2 regions of the Peribacillus sp. YIM B13477 genome follow, and region 2 is predicted to be linked to the other one. Evidence: predicted binding sites of a transcription regulator. Region 2 holds the regulator's gene; the other holds the start of a gene.
The links. Region 2 encodes NrdR, which represses ribonucleotide reductase genes. Its sites were predicted from a motif close to AACACNATATATNGTGTT; they were not measured.
Positions count from the first base shown of each region.

Region 1: a site for NrdR is predicted at 2,047-2,064, ahead of ACFX4H_RS01685 (vitamin B12-dependent ribonucleotide reductase). Genes of this name have one in related genera too.

Region 1 is NZ_JBHZPD010000001.1:337,267-340,696, reverse strand. It holds gene ACFX4H_RS01685 (vitamin B12-dependent ribonucleotide reductase) at 1-1,896, opposite strand, end outside; gene ACFX4H_RS01680 (lipoate--protein ligase family protein) at 2,284-3,120, opposite strand; gene ACFX4H_RS01675 (rhodanese-like domain-containing protein) at 3,322-3,430, shown strand, end outside.
Region 2 is NZ_JBHZPD010000011.1:33,237-36,666, forward strand. It holds gene dnaI (primosomal protein DnaI) at 1-581, opposite strand, end outside; gene ACFX4H_RS23310 (replication initiation and membrane attachment family protein) at 568-1,980, opposite strand; gene nrdR (transcriptional regulator NrdR) at 2,045-2,506, opposite strand; gene speD (adenosylmethionine decarboxylase) at 2,776-3,156, opposite strand.

The sequences.
Region 1 (3,430 bases), on a different contig from region 2:
CCTGATATCTTCCGGCATTTTTTCCATAAATCCGGTTTGTGTGAAACGTGTTCTAAGCTCATTGGTTTCTTTGTCCGTTGACCCGATCAGGAACGGGAAACTGCCTTTTTCTTTAGCAAGTTCCACCGAAGCCCTGTAAGCTGTGGTCGCAATCGTTTCAAACACCTTGTCAACCAGGATATTTCCTTCTTCAGAGCCATATTCCGTTTCACAGTAGATCAACAGGTCATGCAGACCCATTACACCTAGTCCAACCCGTCGCTCGCCCAGTGCCTGTTTTTTGTTTTCATCCAAGAAATAAGGAGTTGCGTCAATGACATTGTCCTGCATGCGCACACCGACTTCAACCGTCTGCTTAAGTTTCTCGAAATTAACCGTTTTGCTTTCTTTATCAGCCATTTCAGCCAGATTGACAGCAGCAAGGTTACATACTGAATATGGAGCCAATGGCTGTTCTCCACAAGGGTTCGTGGCTACAACCTGTTGACCGTATGCTTTGGCATTCGTCATTTCATTAGCATTATCGATAAAGAAAATACCTGGTTCAGCAGAATATGTTGCACAAATGTTTATTAAGTTCCAAAGCTCTTTAGCCCGGATTTTACGGTAAACACGGACTTTATGACCCATTTTCTCCCATTCGCGAACATCGCCGACATTATGCCATTCTTCATTGTAAATGGCCATTTCTTCGGCATTATAGCTTTCAACATCAGGAAAACGCAATTCATATTCCGCATCTTGTTCAGCCGCTTCCATAAATTCCTTGGTCAGGCAAATAGAGATATTGGCTCCAGTCAAGAAATCCGAATTATGGACACTGTATGTTCCGCCTGTACGGATCTTTTCCTCTGCATCCCTAATGATTTTCTCGCTGAACCCGCCTTGGCCAGGAATCTCCTTATAATTGATGATCCCTTGATACATAGCGGTTTCCTGTTCCGTGTGCGGCGTGAATTTCAATTTATCCGTGGCATATTTCTTGATGGCTTCATCTTTAGTGTTTTCCACTAGGTAACGCAAAATCCTTGGATTTTGCATTTTGGAAATGATGAACTCTGCAATATCGGGATGCCAATCAGCAAGCATGATCATTTGCGCGCCTCGTCTGCTGCCGCCCTGTTCAACAAGATGCGTCAGTTTTGCAATATCGTCAAGCCATGACACTGAACCCGAGGATTTTCCATTTACCCCTTTTGCCAGAGTGTTTCTTGGACGCAGTGTCGAACCGTTCGTACCCACTCCGCCGCCGCGGCTCATGATTTCCATCACTTGTTTCCTATGTTCTGAAATACCTTCACGTGAATCCGGTACGAATGGCATTACATAGCAGTTGAAATAAGTAACATCCGTATTGGAACCTGCACCGTATAATACTCGGCCTGCCGGGACGAAATTAAGGTTCTTTAATTCTTCATAGAATTTATTGAACCATTCCGTTCTTTTTTCTTCCGTCGTTTCCACTGATGCCAATCCCGTTGCATTACGTTTCGCAATTTGTTCATAGTATATTTCAAGAGGCTTTTCGATTATATCCAACGGACGGTTTACAATTCCCGTCTCAACTTCTTCCGGATTATCCAATACGCCACGGAATTCTTCATCCACCAATACCTTGGCTTTTTTGGTTTCCCAATCAATTTCAACGATGTAACCGAGACCCCTTGCCGGGAATTTCGGATCTTCCTTAATCGTCAACACGACGAAATCGCCTGCCGAGAGTGTGATTTTTTCAGTATCCTTAAAAGAATAGCGGTCAAGCATGACTAGACGGGACACTCCCTTATGCGCCATTTTCATATCAGCAGTTACAGGGTGAACCTGGGGAAATAAAGAAATATCCTTATTCAACCTTTCTAGATCAACCTTTAAAGCTTCTTTTATTACAACCGACATAATTCCCTCTCCTTTATATGTTTCATGATCCGTTCTTGCTGCCGCAAAAATCTTTATGTAGCCTTACATGTCCGTTTCGCTTAACAAGTACCCTAAATTTATCATAGCGAAACTCAAAAATCAACATATAGTGTCGCATTAAATATTTCAACTACTATATATTGTGTTTGTTTTGAATAACTTTTAATTTTGTCAAACGTTAAATCAATTAATATAGTTAGCAAAAGGGAGGAAAATGTCGATTTATAATAATTTTTCATCAGATTTCAATTAATTTGGACCTTGCTTTTTCCCCATCCCTTTTAGGGCTTATCCCTGCAAGGGATGTGTTATTCGGTCAAACAAATCTGAAAAAACTTTTTATTATCCACTCTAATTATGCTTCCTCTATCTCATGAAATTCCATTCATCGCTTTCATATTTGCTTTCTGCAATGGCCTTCACTTCCAGCAATTGCTTTTCGGTGAGGACATATGGCTCTAAATCGACCGAAAGTCCTTCGGCAAAACCTTTTTCGAAAGCTTCTTTCGCTTCAGGGATGGTTATCTTTCTCCCGGCAATGTCATTCATGGCCACAGCTTTGTTTTTTAAGTTTTTTTGCATTCTCTCTTTAACCCTGTCATTTGAGAATTTAAATACGCTAAAGAGCTTATCATCATCAAGCTCAAGCAAAATGGACCCATGCTGAAGGATGACGCCTTTTTGCCTGGTTTGAGCGCTGCCAGCGACCTTCCTGCCCTCAACGACCAGTTCATACCAGCTAGGTGCATCAAAGCAGACGGAAGACCTGGGCGATTTTAAAGCCGCTTTTTCCTGTTCGCTTCGAGGCACGGCAAAATAAGCATCCAATCCCAGATTCCTGAACCCCATCAATATTCCTTCAGAAATGACACGATAAGCTTCAGTAACGGTGGTTGGCATTCCCGGATAGGATTCTGGAACGATTACACTATAAGTCAATTCATGTTCGTGCAGTACCGCCCGTCCTCCTGTCGGCCTGCGAACAAAACCAAGGCCCTGCCTTTTGACCTCTTCCAGATCAATCTCCGCTTCTGCCTTTTGAAAATAACCGATCGACAATGTCGCTGGATCCCAGCCGTAAAAGCGTATGATCGGCGGAATTTCCCCTTTGCTTTGCCAGTTTAACAGGGCTTCGTCCAGCGCCATATTAAAAGCCGGTGAACAATACCCCGAATCTATAAAACCCCATTTTTCTTTAGTCATCCTTACCCCTCGTTTCGATAGACGTTTTTCAATCCCCCACAAAAAACTCACATGTAGTAGTTTAACAGACTTTAACACTCTAAAAAAGAAAGTGCTATCAAGTCATGAAGAATTTGATGAAAATTCTTTTTGATTATTGGGTAAAGCAATTATATAATAAAGATTGTCTGTATTCGTTAAGGTAGAAGGGAGTTTTTATGTTTGGAAATATTATATACACTGCTCATCATCCTAGGAGTGGTTATTGCGTATTCACTTTTTAATTGGTACCGCCAGCGTAAAATCGTTAAAACACTAACACAGGACGAAT
Region 2 (3,430 bases):
GAGGAAATTTGCCTTTTTGCAAGTTCATTGGCGATCGCACCTAATAAGTACGTTTTCCCAACACCAAATTTCCCATATATATACAAGCCTTTTTGCCTTTTACCCGGCTCATATTCCATAATGAACGACATCGCTTTACTTAAGACAGACAAGCGTTTGTTTTCATTATCCGTTTGGGTAAAGTCTTCAATGCTGGCCTTTAAAATATCCTTCGGTACATACAGGCTGCGGATCAGCTTTTCCCGTTTCCGCTTTTCATCCTCTGCCAATTTCCTCGGGCAGACTTCATAATGCAGGTTCAGGGCTTTTCCTTGCACCACCAATTTAGGATAATACCCTTGCATCATATTGATGCAGCCATCCAAGCTCGGACATTTATCACACTTATTGCTCTGTGAAGTGAACTCATAAAGCTTCCCCAAGTTTTTATCAATCATTTCCTTCGTGACCGCCGAGCTGTTGGCATTCATGAATAACCGCACTTGTTCGTTTTCAAAAATCTCCTGTTTCAGCTTTTCATAACGCTGTTGAAATTGATTTGTATTGGCCAATTTATTAAGGGACCTATTAATCTTTTCCATCGTTCATTTCACCTCCCGCTTTCCACAGCTTCCATTTCTCCAGAAGTTCGCGTTTTTGGGCATCCAATTCAGGCTGATCCGCATTCTGCTCCTGCTGTGCTTCTTCTTTTTTCTCAAGCCACTCCGGAACCACTTCTTCCCGTATCGCCTTTTTCCGGCTGCCCTTCGCAGCATTCCTGCTTCCTTGAGCCCAGTCCTGATATTTCCTATGTTCATTTTTGGCCAATTCCATCGCCTCGACGACTGTTGAGACCTTCAGCCGTGCCCAATGGCCTGCCAGCTTTTCCACATAACCCTTCGTGAACTTCATATCCGTTTTGAGCATGACATATTCAATCAAGACATTGACGACACCCGGATTCAGCTTTTGATTGATCATCACGCCCTCAACCACTTTCAAATCACCGCTTGACGGCTCTGCACCGCCAGACAATTGCATCAGCCGCTCCCTCGGGGAAATCGTCTCCAAATGACGGATTAACTCTTGTTCCTTTGTTTTCGGTTCTTCTTTTTGTGTCCGTTCACGAATTGGCTGCACCCGATTGACAAGGGAAGGCATATCGGCCTGCCGTTCGATCTGGTACCAGTCCCTTGCCGCCTTTCTAAGCAATTCCTCGTCAATCTCATCATCCAATGAAACGGCATCCATTACTAGTTTTTGCATTTCCAGCGGATCAATGCCATATAAAAAAGCGAGTTTGGCAATCGTACTTTTTATTTTAGGAGTAAAAGCCTTTTTCGGCACGATCGAGGATTTCATCCCGGCAAATAAAAGGTCAAAATCGAATAAGTCATCAAACCCCGATGGCTCAACGCCTTCCGCACGATCGATGTATTGCTGTTCAGGCACCGGTTTCCATTCGTTTTTCGCTTCATCCGTTACATATAAAGAGTCCAAATGATCTGATGAGAATACTTCCGCAAAAGATTTAGTCACACCTTCATATTGATCGGTTAAGATATGGTCATCACAAAAGAACCTCTTTAACCGGTTGAATTGAGCTTTACCGATTTTTTTGTATAAGTAAATATTCAGCATTCCATCCGTGAAAAACTGCTGGGGTGAAAGCGGCGGGTTTAACTCATAAATGAATTCCTTCGTTTCATTTTTCGATTTCTTATATACATTCAACAGGCCGATTCCTTCAAGTAAAAGGCGCGCTTCGTAAATATCACCCAACTTAAGGCCGATGGTATTCATTAATTGATAATGCGAGGAGGTTTCCGACCATAGCCTGTTTTCCTCCAACTCACTCCATAACGTCATATATAGGCTAATGCAGATAGGTCCAATAAGAGGTTGATATAGTCGGGTAAGTATTTTCCGATCATAATCATGAAGCAGCCCCGCAGATGAGACCAAATATGAATCAGCTGGGAGCAATTCTTGCCAATGCATTGACATCTCCATTCAAACCTTTCAAAAGATGTAGTGAAAAAAGAGCCAAAGTGAATCTTCAGCTCTACTTTCTTTCTTTATTTATTAAATCTTTCAGTTCATCAATAAAGACATTGATATCTTTAAATTGTCGATAGACGGATGCGAACCTTACATAGGCAACCTCATCGACTTCTGCCAGCTTGTCCATTACCATTTCGCCGACACTGTCGCTTTTCACTTCCGATATGCCCTGGTTGCGTAGTTCTTTTTCTACATAACTGGTAATTTGCTCTAGTTCTTTCAAGGGAACCGGACGTTTTTCGCAAGCCCTGATTAAGCCACGCAGGATTTTATCACGACTGAACTCTTCACGTGTCCCGCCCTTTTTCACTACAATAAGCGGTGTTTCCTCCACCTTTTCAAATGTCGTGAATCGAAAACCACATGCCTCACATTCACGGCGTCGTCGAATCGATTTACTTTCATCGACTGGCCTGGAATCGAGCACTCTTGTTCCGTTATATTGACATGATGGGCATTTCATCATTATCAGCTCCGTATTTTATGTAGGACTCCCCTATCTAAATGTTCCCCAAGGAATTACTTCTCTATCTTAATCTTATATTAAAAGGAACGGACAGTACAAGTAAAAAGTGTAACTTCCGGCAGCAGGCACTTTTTGTTCTGCCGTTGAAGCACCGTTGCCAAGGGCATTGTGCTACAAGGCAATCCTCTCCAATAAAGTGAATCAGACTGCCGATTCATTGCATTAAAAAAGAGATGCACCCATGGCATCTCTGTGTATACATTTTTTTATAGGGCACTTATATTGGCTTTTTTCATTTGTACAGGACCTAATCCACGTGGTAATTCTATGTTTTCACGTGTTTGCGCATTCAAAGCTTCTGCAATATAATCTGCCGCAATATTCGGATCCAAGTTACCGCATGTATAGACATCAATGCTCGCATAGCCGTGTTCTGGAAAACTGTGAATCGTTAAGTGTGATTCAGAAATGATGACAACCCCGCTGACTCCTTGTGGAGCAAATTTGTGAAAGGCAACTTCTCGTACCTCTGCACCTGATTTCAAAGCAGCGTCAACAAAAATCTTTTCAATTAAATCGATATTGTTCAGTTTTTCAAAGTCACAACCCCAAAGTTCAGAAATGACATGTCTACCCATTGTTTCCATAGTGTAAGCTGTTTCCATATTAAGCTTCCCCCTTACCATGATTTAAAAATAAGTTCTGATAACTACCACGGGGGAAAGTTAGTCCAAAGAGGTCCTAACCCTTTAAGTAGCCATCATGCAAACCGTTTTGAAGAAGTTCACGATTCATAGTATATATGGTTTGAATTTTTTTTGCAACTCCAAATTGAATTTTTGGAAAGATAAACTGTATATGTAATGGGGATATAGCGAAGGTTCCAATGTGGACCAAATTCCGTCATCGGTTTATTCAGCG